DNA from 2 places in the Paenibacillus thiaminolyticus genome. Region 2 is predicted to be linked to the other one. Evidence: predicted binding sites of a transcription regulator. Region 2 holds the regulator's gene; the other holds the start of a gene.
What was found. Region 2 encodes LexA, which represses DNA repair genes until DNA is damaged. Its sites were predicted from a motif close to CGAACATATGTTCG; they were not measured.
Positions count from the first base shown of each region.

Region 1 (7,713 bases), 1.4 Mb from region 2:
TCGAATTTGATTTGGCCGGGGAGGGTGTCTTGTGAATCTGGCGAACAAGATCACGTTAACTCGAATATTTCTTGTGCCGATCATGATGTTCTTCTTGCTGGTAAACTTTGATTATTTGCCGCCGATTCAGATAGAAGACTTCTATATTACGTACAACCAGATTATCGCGGCCCTTATCTTCATTATCGCGGCCAGCACCGATGGCGTGGACGGGTATATCGCCCGCAAGCGCAAAATGGTGACGAACCTGGGCAAGCTGCTTGATCCGCTGGCAGACAAGTTGCTGGTGGCCGCCGTGCTCATCTCGCTGGTCGAGATGGGCAAATGCGACGCATTGATCGCCATCGTCATCATTAGCCGCGAGTTCGCCGTCACGGGGCTTCGTCAGGTAGCTCTGCTGGAAGGAACGGTCATGGCCGCGAGCAAGTGGGGAAAATGGAAGACAGCCACCCAAATTACCGCGATCGTCGCGATGCTGCTGAACAACTTTCCGTTTGTGCTGGTGGGCATTCCGTTCGACCTGATCTCTACCTGGATCGCTGCCATTATTACGATCTATTCAGGTATTGATTATTTTGTCAAAAATAAAAGTGTGCTTCATTTCTCGTAGCCTGTCTGCAGGACAATAGGCGCTTTTTCCCGTCTGGATCAGTGTGGAAAAAGGCCTATTTTTTCTTGGATGGAGTACGGTATGATTCCAAATGCACTTATGCTGAACAGAAAAGGGATGATGTAGGATGAACACGGAAATCATTGCTGTAGGCACGGAGTTGTTGCTCGGCGAAATCGTAAACACAAATGCGCAGTTTATTTCGCAGCAATTGGCGCTGCTTGGCATTGATGTTTATTTTCAGACGGTTGTCGGAGATAATCCGCACCGGCTTCGCCATGTGCTGGAGACAGCGAGGACCCGCTCGCGGCTCATTATTTTGACAGGCGGCCTCGGGCCGACCATGGATGATATTACGAAGGATATCGTGGCCGAGTTGCTGGGACGAGGGACCTTCCTGGACGAAGCTGCAGTGGCGAAGATGGAGCACATGTTCTCCCGCCGGGGAACGCCGATGGTGGAGAGCAACAAGCGCCAGGCGATGGTTATCGAGGGCGCGACGATTTTGCCGAACGAGACGGGACTTGCGCTCGGCAACGCGCTGCTGGCCGACGGCACCGGCTTCATCCTGCTGCCGGGACCGCCGCGCGAGATGAAACCGATGTTCGAGCAGGAAGTCATCCCATGGCTGCATGGCAGCGGACTGGTGGATGAATCGGTGCTGCATACGCGGAAGCTCAAGTTCGCGGGAATCGGCGAGTCAAAGCTGGAGGATATGCTACGCGACCTGATTGAGGCGCAGGAGCATACGACGATCGCCACCTATGCGAAGGAAGGCGAAGTGCTGGTCCGTCTCGCGACGAAGACGGCGGATGAACGGCAAGCGGAGCAGCGCCTGGCTGAGACGGAGTCGGCAATTATGAGCCGTATCGGAGAGCATCTGTTCACGGCGGAGGATATCTCCTTGCCGGAGGCGCTGCTTCAACTGATGAGCGAACGGAAGCTTACGCTGTCGGCCGCCGAGAGCTGCACCGGCGGATTATTCGCCGAGATGATTACGTCCGTGCCGGGAAGCTCGGATGTGTTCCAGGGAGGCGCCGTCACGTACTCGAATGAGATGAAGGAGCGAATCCTTGGCGTCCCGCACGAGCTTCTTGAAGGAGAGCAAGCGCCTGGAGCCGTCAGCGCCGAGGCGGCGAAGGCGATGGCCGAAGGAATGCAGGACATCGCGGATACTGACTTCTCGATCGCGATTACGGGTGTCGCGGGACCAGGCCATTCCGAACGGAAGCCGGTCGGCCTCGTCTATATCGCCGTCGCCGAGAAGGGGAGAGATACACAGGTCGAGGAGCTTCGCTTGGCAGGAGACCGTTCGACGATTCGGCTGAGAACCGTGAATGCGGTCATGTACCGGCTGTGGACCCGTGTGCGGCAGCATGGATAAGCTTGACTGCTTTGGCTGAAGCCGCTACAATTGAGTTGACGGAAGAACCGTGGCAAGCGCTAGTCGCTTTTGCTGCGGTTTTTTTGCGTATAGAGAGGAGGAGGGCACTGAATATTGTTCCTTTTATGGAATTTTAAGATAAATACTGCTGCGAAAAAACGAATGTATGTTCGAAAAAAAGCTTGGCAAACGGATTGAAAGACGGTATGATAGAAGTATCAAATGGAACAAAGGAAGTGAGTATGTGTCAGATCGCCGCGCTGCACTAGAAATGGCATTGCGCCAAATCGAGAAACAATTCGGTAAAGGTTCGATCATGAAACTTGGCGAGTCCAACCATATGCAGGTTGAGATTGTGCCGAGCGGATCGTTGGCACTTGATATAGCTCTTGGAATCGGCGGATTGCCAAGAGGACGGATTATTGAAGTATATGGACCGGAATCTTCCGGTAAGACGACGGTTGCGCTTCACGCGATTGCTGAAGCGCAGAAGGTTGGCGGACAAGCTGCGTTCATCGATGCGGAGCACGCGCTCGATCCTGCATACGCGAGCAAGCTTGGCGTCAACATCGACGAGCTGCTTCTGTCCCAGCCGGATACAGGGGAGCAGGCGCTCGAGATTGCCGAGGCGCTCGTGCGCAGCGGCGCGGTAGACATTATCGTTATCGACTCCGTCGCGGCTCTCGTGCCGAAGGCGGAGATTGAAGGCGAGATGGGAGATTCCCACGTCGGTCTGCAAGCCCGGCTCATGTCCCAGGCGCTTCGCAAATTGTCCGGGGCGATCAGCAAGTCCAAGACGATCGCGATCTTCATTAACCAGTTGCGCGAGAAGGTCGGCGTCATGTTCGGCAACCCGGAGACGACGCCAGGCGGCCGCGCATTGAAGTTCTACTCGACGATCCGGCTGGATGTCCGGCGGGTCGAGACGATCAAGCAGGGCAACGACATGATCGGGAACCGGACACGCATCAAGGTCGTGAAGAACAAGGTCGCGCCTCCATTCAAGCAGGCAGACATCGATATTATGTACGGCGAAGGGATTTCCCGGGAAGGAAGCATCGTAGATATCGGCACGGAGATGGATATTATCCAGAAGAGCGGGGCCTGGTATTCGTACGAAGGCGAGCGTCTGGGTCAAGGCCGTGAGAATGCGAAGCAATTCCTGAAGGAGAATGGGGAGCTGGCTCTGACGATCGAGAACAAGGTTCGTGAAGCAAGCAATTTGTCGACGGTGGTCCGGAACCATTCCGAGCATGATGCTGAAGAGGCTGAGGACGCTCTTGAGCTGAAGCTGGAATCGTAAGTCTGTTTCTGGAACAAGCGCCTTCCTGTGGGGGCGCTTGTTTTGTCATGTCAATGGACATAGGCTGAGGGGGAACGCGAATTCATGCGCGGATACGGCGAAGGCAACGACGAATGGCTTCGTCAGACGATGGCGCGCAAACAGGAGGAGCAGACGGATGAGCAAGGAGGAACGCATCGTTACGATCATGCGGGTGGAGCAGGATCGAACCCAGCGGGGACGCTATGTCTTGCATTTCGACAGCGGCGAGTCGCTCAACGTGCATGAGGATGTCATGATCAAGTACCGCCTTCTAAAAGGAGCGGACATCGCTATCGATGCGATTGACGATATATTGCGGGCCGATGAGGGGAACAAGGCCTACGTGCAGGCGCTGCGCCATCTGCAGCGCAAGCCGAGAACGAGGATGGAGATGATCCGCCATCTGAGTCAGAAAGGCTATGAAGAAGGGATTGTGCGGGAGGCCGTCTCGCGTCTGGAAGACGAGCACCTGGTGGACGATCGGGCGTACGCCGAGCAGTGGGCCTACGAACGGACGGCGATGCATGCGAAGGGACGCCGCTTCATTGAGCAGGAGCTGAAGCAGAAGGGTGTGCAGGAGCATCATATTGCTGCCGCCCTAACCTCCATCGACCCGGAGGAGGAGCGGGACGGGGCGCAGCGCGCTGCCGCTAAGAAATGGCGTCAGTCGCAGGGCGAGCCGCATATGCGGAAGCAAAAAGTGATTGCCTTCTTGCTCCGGCGCGGCTATCCGATGGACCTGGCCCGCCGCGCTGCCGAGGAGGCGGCGCAGGAAGCCGATGCGGAGGAAGACGTCTAGGCCGAGCCTAGGGTCAAAGAAATCGCACTTCGCCGTCATTTGCTTGACAATATCTTTTCATGAATAATAAAATGAACATGTATCTTTATTATCGCGAAATCAGTTTCCACTTCCAGAAATTGATTTCTACATGATTCATTTCGCCAATATCATGATTTCCGATTGGCCGCTTTCGGGCGGCGCACGCCATCGCGCGTGCACTTCGCCGGCGCTCATGCGTCGGTCCATGATCTGAACCTGAATTTTGTAATGAAACACGTGAACAACTGAACAAATGAAACCTGTCCCAAGCAGTGCTTGGAGCAACCAACGGGGAGGTGAGGCAATGGAGATGAACATTTGGCTCGCGCTCGCTCTCGTTGTGGCCGCATTGATCTTGGGGTTTGGAATCGGGTACCTGATTCGCAAATCGCTTGCTGAAGCGAAGATAACGAGTGCCGAGCATGCCGCAGAGCAGATTATGGACAGCGCGCGCAAGGAAGCGGAGGCACTGAAGAAGGAAACGGTGCTCGAAGCAAAGGACGACATCCATAAACTGCGCACCGAAGCGGAGAAAGACATTCGCGAGCGCCGAAATGAAGTTCAACGTCTGGAAAGACGCGTTGTACAAAAAGAAGAGTCATTGGATAAAAAGCTGGAGTCGCTGGAGCGCAAAGAAGAACAAGTCGCTTCTAAAGAAAAGCGCATCGAAGAGACCCAGCAGCAGGTTGAACGGACGCTGCAGCAGCAAGTTACGGAGTTGGAACGGATCTCGAATCTGACGATGGAAGATGCGCGGAGCATCATCCTCTCCAATGTGGAGCAGGAGGTGCGGCACGAGACTGCGCAGATGATCAAGGATATCGAGCAGCAGGCACGCGAGGAGGCGGACAAGCGCTCGCGCGAGATTATTACGCTTGCTATCCAGCGCTGCGCCGCTGATCACGTAGCAGAGACGACGGTCTCTGTCGTGGCATTGCCGAACGAAGAGATGAAGGGCCGGATTATCGGCCGCGAAGGCCGGAATATCCGTGCGCTTGAGACACTGACAGGAATCGATCTGATTATCGACGATACACCGGAAGCGGTGATTCTGTCCGGATTTGATCCAATACGGCGGGAGATCGCGCGGACGGCATTGGAGAAGTTGGTCGCCGATGGGCGTATCCACCCGGCTCGAATCGAGGAAATGGTGGAGAAGTCCCGCAAGGAAGTCGACGAGCGGATCCGCGAATACGGAGAGCAAGCGACTTTCGAGGTCGGAGTGCATGGCTTGCATCCGGATCTGATCAAGATTCTGGGACGTCTGAAGTTCCGTACGAGCTACGGTCAGAATGTGCTCAAGCATTCCATGGAAGTGGCATATCTCACCGGCTTAATGGCGGGAGAGCTGGGCGAAGATGTAACCTTGGCACGTCGTGCCGGGCTGTTGCATGATATCGGAAAAGCGCTGGATCACGAGGTGGAAGGATCCCACGTCGAGATTGGCGTAGAGTTGGCGAAAAAGTATAAAGAACACCCTGTAGTCATTAACAGCATCGCATCCCATCACGGGGATTGCGAAGCGACATCGGTTATCGCAATGCTGGTGGCAGCGGCGGATGCGCTGTCTGCAGCCAGACCGGGAGCGCGTCGTGAGACGCTCGAAACCTATATCAAGCGGCTGGAGAAGCTGGAAGACATTTCCGAGTCGTTCGAAGGGGTGGAGAAATCGTACGCCATCCAGGCTGGACGCGAAGTTCGCGTCATGGTCCAGCCGGATAAGATTGACGATGCGGAAGCGTACCGACTCGCTCGGGAGATTACGAAGAAAATCGAGAGCGAGCTGGACTATCCAGGTCATATCAAGGTAACGGTAATCCGCGAGACCCGTGCGGTAGAATATGCGAAATAAGCAAAAGATATAGCGTAAGTGCGAGAAGTGGCCTCCTGGGCCACTTCTCCTGATTTAAGGAGGACCCAATCATGAAAGTCTTGTTTATCGGCGATATTGTGGGCAACACGGGGCGCAAGGCTGTGAAGCAGCTGCTGCCGGAGCTGAAGCAGAAGTATAACCCGCATATCATTATCGCCAATGCGGAAAACGCCGCCGGCGGGCGGGGCGTTACGGCCGCGATCGTGAAGGAATTCCTCGACTTGGGCGTTCATGGCTTTACGATGGGGAACCATACGTGGGACAACAAAGATATTTTCGAGTGGATTGACGAAGAGACGCGGATGGTGCGTCCCGCTAACTTTCCGGAAGGAACGCCAGGCAGGGGGCATACCGTCATCAAAGCCAACGGCAAGGAGCTTGTTATTGTCAATTTGCAGGGACGGACGTTCCTCCCGGCCATTGATTGCCCCTTCCAAAAGGCAGACGACATTTTGCGTGGGCTCGGCAAAAAGCCGCGCGCCATACTGGTCGATTTCCACGCCGAAGCGACATCGGAGAAAATTGCGATGGGCTGGCATCTCGACGGCCGCGCTTCGCTGGTCGTAGGCACGCATACGCATGTCCAGACGAATGATGACACGATACTCCATAACGGCACGGCCTATTTGACCGATGTTGGCATGGTCGGTTCCCGGGAAGGCGTGCTTGGTATGGAGCGGGAAGCGGTGCTGCGCAAGTTCAGAACGCAGCTTCCGGTAAGGTTCGTCGTCGATGAAGGCAAATGGCAGTTCCACGCGTTGGTCGTTGAGATAGACGAAGCGACCGGCAAAGCGACCAAGCTGGATAAAATCCGCATTCGCGAAGGCGAGTGGATGATGAGCTAGAGAGCGGGTGGAACGCGGTACAGACAGGCTAACCGTCACGAGATGGATTCCCCGCCGCACGGCTACGGCATGAACAGGCACGGATTATCCCGACGGCTGAACGGCTTTTGGCATGGATAGGAACGGGCAGTCCGGCTGCCGCACCGCTTTGGCGTGAACAGGAACGGCTCAGTCCGGCTGCCGCACCGCTACGGCAAGAACAGGAACGGATTAGCTGCCGCCGGGGACCTCTTTTGCACAGGATGGAAGATGACAGGAATTTTTGGCTCGCTTGTGAATAGATTGTAATAGTGGAGTCAACCATCATTCCCGAGGAGGTACCTTCCATGGAAGTATTAAAGGTGTCAGCTAAATCCAACCCGAATTCTGTCGCGGGCGCATTGGCCGGGGTGCTGCGTGAACGTGGAGCGGCTGAACTGCAAGCGATCGGAGCGGGCGCATTGAATCAGGCGATTAAAGCAGTTGCGATTGCACGAGGATTCGTCGCACCAAGCGGGGTTGATCTGATTTGCATTCCTGCGTTCACCGATATTGTCATTGACGGCGAAGACCGTACGGCAATTAAATTAATTGTCGAGCCCAGATAAAAAACGCATACATGGAAATGACCGGGGAACCTTACTCTGCCTGTTTACGACGTAAGCAGGTTTTTTGCTTTCCATGATGGGACACGCTACGGAGAAAGGATGAAGCCAAATGAACGCTCGTATTATCGATTTTCATTGCGATGTGCTGTACAAGATGCTGTATCATGGCACAGGCCGCTTCGAAAGAGAAGCGGATTTTGACGTCACGCTCCCGCGCTTGAAGCAAGGGAGAGTCGGCATGCAAGTGTTCGCGGTGTTCCTGGAGGACTC
Region 1 is NZ_CP041405.1:6,313,835-6,321,547, forward strand. Features, by position in the region: gene rimO (30S ribosomal protein S12 methylthiotransferase RimO) at 1-35, shown strand, start outside; gene pgsA (CDP-diacylglycerol--glycerol-3-phosphate 3-phosphatidyltransferase) at 32-610, shown strand; gene FLT43_RS27790 (competence/damage-inducible protein A) at 738-1,994, shown strand; gene recA (recombinase RecA) at 2,239-3,297, shown strand; gene FLT43_RS27800 (regulatory protein RecX) at 3,455-4,117, shown strand; gene rny (ribonuclease Y) at 4,443-5,990, shown strand; gene FLT43_RS27810 (TIGR00282 family metallophosphoesterase) at 6,062-6,856, shown strand; gene FLT43_RS27815 (stage V sporulation protein S) at 7,183-7,443, shown strand; gene FLT43_RS27820 (dipeptidase) at 7,553-7,713, shown strand, end outside.
Region 1: a site for LexA is predicted at 2,154-2,167, ahead of recA (recombinase RecA). Genes of this name have one in related genera too.

Region 2 (7,713 bases):
TAAACTTATGGAGGTCGTTTTAATTATAGTCTTACATTGAAATCTCCTCCGGGACTTAATTACGATATGCAATTAATAACTGATGAGACCTACTGATGATGAAGTAGAAGCAGCTCCTGAAAAGGGCAAAATACGCGAACTTGTGACTTCTATCTAATATCGTATAAAATTGGCACAACCATAAAGAGCATATCTACAACAGTTTCAAGAAAACCCTTACGAACATAAACATCCTGCTTACCGAAAAGAGAATTTGCCCTATAATCTTGTCATCATGAGTTATCCAAGGAGTAGTGCAGAAGATGAATATTCCGAATTTAATGAGTACTTGAAAAATACGATTATGAGTGACTTATAGTCAGACTATGGCACTTATGCTCCTCCCCTGGGGGTATCTTGGGAATTTTGAGTTCTCTGATGCTTCCAGGACAGTAACAACGATAACGATTCCGGATGGCGATACGCTTGACCTTGCAACGCCAGTAATAGTTGAGTTTTTTGTAACTTAACTTCTGCGGTTTCGTTTGTGTTGAATGGGGCATGTGAGGTTCCTTGGTCGTTCCCAAAGACAGCATATTGCGCAAAATTACTGGGCTCATTGACTTTTCCTTCGTGTATGAGGAACTCGAACAGAACTATTGTCGAGAGAACGGCAGAACTGTAATTGATACGATTCGGATGTTCAAGTACTTGTAGCTCAAAGCAATTTTTGAGTAATTTGATAAGAACACGAAAGCTGATGGAGTAAGAAATCCAGCTTTTAAGGCAGAATTAAAAAGCGAAAAGACGACCGATATTCCAAACTCAGGGATACCAACCATCTTATAATTCTCGGTATTCAGTTGTTTAGTTAAAACCGCAAGTTATTCAGTAGCCTCGGATTACTCCGAGGCTTTTTTTCTTACGATATACACGGGGGAGGTGCCCCAATGGCAGCAGAAACTGCACTACATCTGAAGACGCCGAAAGGCTAGAACAAGGCCGTCAGCGGAAGGGATGGAGCACCAACGCTAAGGTTCTACGGTGCTCCACACAAATGAGTAATTACCAACAATGTCTTCTCCGTTTTCTTCTACACACTACCAATACTTTCTGACCTCGTTTAAGAACAACAGTGATTGTTCTACGATGACGTCTCATTCAAGCCACCTCCTTTCTGTATTACATTATGAGTAATTGCTTTAAATGATTGTGCTAAAGCTGAGGGGTATCTATCCTGAAAGTGATGGCACAACACTTTCACTCCTGGGAGCAGCAAGGTCACGGTTGAGGGCGCCGTTCGCACTAACGGCCCAAATTTTGTGCCTATGGGTTATAGCCAAGTCAAACCGTCCGTAATTCTAATATCATGGGAGTACCAAGTGAAAGGAGGTAACTCGAATGGGTGGAGTTACTTGTGGTATTGGTGGGCTCTGGACGTCGACAGGTGTAATTTTGGTATTGTTTATACTGCTAGTAATCGTTTCCCGTGCATTTATTTACTAATCGTTTTTTATGAGTCAGCGCCTTGCGCATTTGCGATTAAAGGCAGCCTACTGTACAAGGTCCTGCTTATTCAGCAGGGCCGTTTTTGTATGCCCGGATAAATGGGAGGAAGGACTTACAATAATTTGTTTTTGAACTGGAGCATAATTGGTCCATAGGCATATGATGAGGTATGAACTATGAGGGGAGTTGTTTTTCTTTGAGTTACCAATACCAACCATATTCAATGTCTCTTAACCCGTGGTCATACATGAACCCTTATTCTTATCCTCATCATTCCTATCCGCATGAATGTTCGGAGACTCAACATTTAAAGATGGAAACATTACAGACCGTCGAGCCATGGGTGCAAAACGGATTAAAGGAAGCACATTGCATATCGGTTGAACATGCGTTGCGCGAAGCGGCAGCCGTATCATATCTGATTGGGAAAGGATATGATCCGACTGTTGCGCATCAAATTGTCGAATCCTGGTGGCATTAGTAAAAGCGCCCGGTACCAGGAATAATGATTACTTAATTTCGCCCCCGTTGACATGCAAACTCTGTCCGGTGACGTAAGAGGAATCAGCACTTGCCAGATAGACGTAGCTGGGAGCGAGCTTTTCAGGTCATCTAGGGCGCTGCACCGGCATTCTTTGAAGCTGTGCATCTGAAATGCGACCGATGCGCTCCAGCGGATGCTGTTCGCCAGCATTATTGACTAATATGTCCAGCTTCCCAAGCTCCTTTACGGTCTGTTCCACAGTATGGTTACAGAACGATTCTTCTCCAATGTCGCGACCGATAAGCACGCAGCGCGTCCGGCCTGCCTGACGCCGCTTGCTTCCTCGGCATGCTCATTCAAATACACCATCGCGATGTCGGCGCCTTCCTTGGCGAACGCGACGGCTTCAGCCCCCGAATGAATCATGACATATGGCCCGGACTCGTCAAAAAGCCGCTTCCGAATACAGAACTGCTGTATCCAAAGCGGCTTCTTTACACTTGCTCCCATTGGTTGTAACCATTAATGAAAATCACGGAACAACCCAATCACTTTGCCCAAAATCGTCACATGCTTCAACCGGATCGGCTCAAATGTCGGATTCTCCGGCTGAAGGCGGATATGATCGCGTTCCTTGTAGAATGTCTTTACGGTTGCTTCGTTCTCCTCGGTCATGGCTACGACAATTTCACCGTTGTTCGCTGTCTGCTGCTGGCGGACGATAACGTAGTCTCCGTTATGTATTCCGGCTTCGATCATGCTGTCGCCGACTACGGATAGCATAAAGATGTTGTCATCATCTCCCACCATATGCACCGGAAGAGGGAAGTAATCTTCGATGTTCTCTGTTGCCGTAATCGGTTCTCCGGCCGTTACCTTCCCGATGACGGGAACGCGTGCCACGGCATGGCTGAATTCCGAATGGCGATCCGATTGTTCGCTCAGCAGTTCGATTGCTCTTGGCTTCGTTGGGTCCCGGCGGATAAAGCCTTTCTTCTCCAGCCGGTCCAGATGGCCGTGCACGGTAGAACTCGATGCGAGGCCGACAGCTTCCCCGATCTCTCTTACGGAAGGAGGATAACCCTTGGTGCGGACTTCATCACGTATAAAATCAAGGATCGCTTGTTGTCGACTTGATATTTTAGACAAAGATATCAACTCCAATGAATGCTCTTTTGTCAAAATTATACCATAGAACCTCCGTTCGCACAAACGTAAGTTCTAAAAAACCTTGATTTTATGCGGTTTTTTTCGTTTTCCTTTCGGGAAACGTCACTTAATGGGATTCGGGAAATAAAAAAGAGAACGCACGTTCCTTAAAAACTGTTGACCTGAACGTATGTTCGTGCTACATTATGGACAACAAGAATAGAACAAGTGTTTGGGGAGTGGGCGAACATGAGCCAAGTGGTATATAACCCGAGACGGAATTATGCATATCGAACGGAAGCAAGATTATCTATGCATCAACCTGTAGAGCAGAACCGTTATAATAGAAGGAAGATGATTCGAGCGATATTGCTCTTTGTTCTGTTGTTCCTTTTATGTGCGGGAATCGTCCAAGCATGGGGGGATGACGACATTGTATCCGAGCAGCCTTCTGTAGTTACGGAGCACGTACTTGTTCAGCCCGGGGACAGCCTGTGGGAGATCGCGACGGAATACAAACCGAATGGAATGGATACCCGTGAATACATATACAAGATTATTCAATTGAACGATTTAAGAGGGCATACGCTGCAATCCGGCATCGTCATTGACGTGCCGATATTTTCTTGACGATATTTCCGCTGTGACGGATCATATTTCTCACAGCACCGCTTTTCTCTCCTATTGAGGCCGAAGACGTGCTTCTTGTATTCTCTCGCCGTCAGCTTGCTTGACAAGGCTGAGGCAGCATGTCAAAGTAGAAGATATGCACCAGTGTATGGAGGGTACAAGATGAACATGGATAAATTAATCGCGCGCATCAACGAGCTGGCCCGCAAGCATAAGAGCGTAGGGCTGAACTCGGAGGAACTGGCGGAACGGGCCGCGCTTAGAGAGCAATACCTCGTATTGTTCCGGCAGCAGGTACGCAACAAGTTGGACAGCATTCGCTATGTGGAAGACGAAGAAGGCGAACAGAACAATCAACCGGGAAGCACCGTTCATTAGAGTGTTTAGCATATATAGGAGGTCTGGATGGGATGTCGCGTAGTTGGGAACGTCAAGTACGGCGCAATAGCGCTCAGTTGAACAAGCAACGCAAAAAGCAGGGCAAGCCGGGGATCGCTTCCCATACGGTTGCTTTCGATGAATTCAAGGGCCGGAATTTTATTCTTCCTTTGATATTGACCGGGTTTACGATCATTTATGGGCTGCTTGGCAGTGTTGGCACGAACCTGCCGTCCCCTACGCTGTACTGGATAACTGTTATTTGTTATTTGGCATTGGCATTGATGCTGTTTTTGCGCCGGCCCTTTTTACGGGTCACGAAAGACGAACTAAGCACGACAAAATGGAATCGGCTGCGTACGCTCAAAGTGGAAGACATCAAAAAAATAACGTATCAGCCTGGCTTCATCGTTATTGAAAAGAACGGCAAAGGCGCGAACTGGGTGTTCTCCCGTATGATGAACCGCTATGATATCGAAGCGATGCATGCGCGGCTGCAGCAGTTCGCTGCCCAGAACCAGATAGCGTACGAAGAGAGTTCAAAAGCAGACAAGAACGATAAGTCCAAGGAGACGGAGCAGTCGGATAAGGTCGTCTTCGTGAAGCCGAAGAAGTAGTTTTGCCAGAGTGGAGACAAGGGGGGAGACGCAATGGCCATACGTGCCGTATTATTCGATCTGGATGACACGCTGCTGTGGGATGAGCGGTGTGTGGAGGAAGCCTTTGCCGCTGTGTGTCACTATGCGCACTCCACAGCGAGAGTAGACGCGGAACAATTGGAGACCGAGGTGCGGAACGCTGCAAGAGCGTTATATGAAACCTATGCAACCTACGCCTTCACGACCAATATTGGCATCAATCCTTTTGAGGCGTTATGGGGGCATTTTACCGGGGGAGAGCATGAGCAGTTCCGAAGCCTGCAGCAGTTGGCGCCGGCTTACCGGACCGCCTCATGGACGACAGGTCTTCGCCAATCAGGGTGCGAGGATGAGGCGCTGGGAGCGGAGCTGGCGGAGCGATTCATGCGCGAACGTCGGTCGCGTTCTTACGTATATGAGGAGACGTATGATATTTTGCGGGCGTTGAAGCCTCATTATCAATTGCTCCTCTTGACGAACGGGGCTCCGGATTTGCAGCAGGAAAAGCTTGATGGCATTCCTGATATCATTCCGTTCTTCGATCATATCGTCATCTCCGGTCATCATCCGGAAGGGAAGCCTGCACCGAGTCTGTTCCGCCACGCGATGTCATTACTGGGCATCGGTCCTCATGAAGGCTTGATGGTTGGGGACAAGCTGACCACGGATATATTGGGTGCGCAAAATGTTGGAATGCATCATGCCTGGATTAATCGCAAGGGCGTGACATTGACCGGCAATATCCGGCCCGAACACGAGATAACCAACTTGATGGAACTGATCGGCGTGATTGAATCGATAAATCAAGCGGCGTTAAAGTAAGCCTATAAATGATAGGGAAGTCTGCCTGAAGGGCGGGCTTTCTTGCTTGATGGGGGTCAAATTGTACGCCGCGGAGCTGTCATGCGCAGATTTTGATGTGATGAATGTCACATAACCGTCACATAACTGTTCAGGATCTAGCCCGATCGAGTCATATCTTACGAAGTATTGTTGTTTATAATGAATATATAGAGAGGTTTGGAATAGCTAAGGAGTGAATGGGCATGATGAAGAAGGCAATGTTGGCGCTATCGCTTTGCCTGATGCTTATTTTCGCTGCAGCCTGCGGAAATGGCAATAGCAATGGCGGCGAGCATGCGAGCCACAATGGCTCCGGCGATCACAGCGGGCACGATGAGCATGGGCAGGATGGGGCGGTACCGGACTTGATCAAAGTAGACCTGCAGGTTCCTGCGGAAGTCAAAGCGAATGAGCCTGTCACGATAACCGCTCGCGTTACACAGAACGAACAAGCGGTGGATGATGCGGACAAAGTGGAGTTCGAGTATTGGCTGGAAGGGGAAGAACAGCATGAGCGAGCCGAAGGTTCGTTCACGCAGGATGGTACATATCAATTCGAGCATACGTTTGATAAAGCGGGCACATATAATGTGATCTCCCATGTAACAGCACGAGATATGCATTCGATGCCGAAGAAGCAATTCGAAGTCAAATAAACAAGCAAGGAAGGAAGCCCTGTCATGGCGACAGGGCTTTTTTGGCCATTCAATCCGATCACGCTTGCTGGAAGGACGGATCCGCATACGGATGAGCGATCCAGCCCTCGGTTTCGATAAATAAGCGAACGGCTACAATTTTGCGATTTTCCATTAAGGTGAAATAGTGCGGCTTGTTCTCCGGAACGGAGATGACATCGCCCGCAGACAGAATGACATCCATATAGCCGACGTCATCGGATCCTTTAATAACGAAGATGCCGTTGCCGGCGGTTATCGCTCTTACCTCATCTTCGGTATGAGTATGAACTTGCTCGAATTTTTTGAGCAGATCTTCAATATTCGGCGTCGCGTCGGAGAGTGCGATAATGTCCCATGTCCGATACCCTCTGCGCGCGGCCAAGTCACGGACTTCGTCATCGAATGTGTCAAGGATCGCCTGCTTCTCGTCATCGGTCAGCACAAATTTGTCTTGCAGGGAGGCGTCTAATTTGTTCGGATTCCAATGCTCATACAGCACGCCTTGCCCCTCCAGGAACTTACGAACATTCTCTTCTCCAGTAATTTTTTCGTTCGTGTTTCGAATCCGAATCTCAGCCATTCGCCAATCCCTACTTTCATAATCAGAATAATTGTGATTGTATTATAGTACACAGGAAATGAATGGGCAAGAGCCAATCGAGTGAAAAGATCGCAAGTCTTTCCTAAACGTTGCACTTCTGTTAAACTAGGTTCTAAACGTTTGACAGAGGGTGGGCAGAAGGATGAAGAAACCAACATTAGAAGAACGACTTCAAGAACGTATTCTCATTCTAGACGGTGCGATGGGAACGATGATTCAGCAGGCGGATTTATCGCCGGAAGATTTCGGAGGCGAACATTTGGACGGATGTAACGAAATGCTCGTTCTGACTCGTCCTGACGTCATTTCACGAATACACGAACAATACCTTGAAGCCGGAGCTGACATTCTGGAGACGAACACCTTCGGCGCGACCAGCATCGTGCTCGCGGAGTACGATCTGCAGGAGCAGGCCCGTGAATTGAATCTGGCAGCGGCGAAGCTGGCGGTAGAGGCGGCGAAGAAGTTCAGCACGCCAGATTGGCCGCGCTACGTGGCCGGAGCGATGGGCCCAACGACGAAAACGCTGTCGGTCACCGGAGGGGTTACCTTCGATCAACTGGTAGACACCTATTACGAACAAGCCCTGGCGCTCATTGAAGCGGGAGTCGACGCGCTGCTGCTGGAGACGTCTCAAGACACGTTGAACGTGAAAGCCGGTTCGATTGCCATTCAACGCGCGATGGAGACGACGGGACAGAAGCTGCCGTTAATGATTTCGGGCACGATCGAGCCGATGGGAACGACCCTTGCCGGACAAAATATTGAATCCTTCTATATCTCCCTCGAGCATCTGAATCCGGTGTCGATCGGCTTGAACTGTGC
Region 2 is NZ_CP041405.1:1,058,130-1,065,842, reverse strand. Features, by position in the region: partial or broken gene FLT43_RS30775 (transposase) at 553-693, shown strand; gene FLT43_RS29975 (sporulation protein YjcZ) at 1,381-1,485, shown strand; partial or broken gene FLT43_RS04780 (SDR family oxidoreductase) at 2,121-2,383, opposite strand; gene lexA (transcriptional repressor LexA) at 2,495-3,121, opposite strand; gene FLT43_RS04770 (LysM peptidoglycan-binding domain-containing protein) at 3,371-3,751, shown strand; gene FLT43_RS04765 (DUF896 domain-containing protein) at 3,914-4,129, shown strand; gene FLT43_RS04760 (methyltransferase) at 4,162-4,746, shown strand; gene FLT43_RS04755 (HAD family hydrolase) at 4,780-5,589, shown strand; gene FLT43_RS04750 (FixH family protein) at 5,814-6,266, shown strand; gene FLT43_RS04745 (1,2-dihydroxy-3-keto-5-methylthiopentene dioxygenase) at 6,325-6,867, opposite strand; gene metH (methionine synthase) at 7,031-7,713, shown strand, end outside.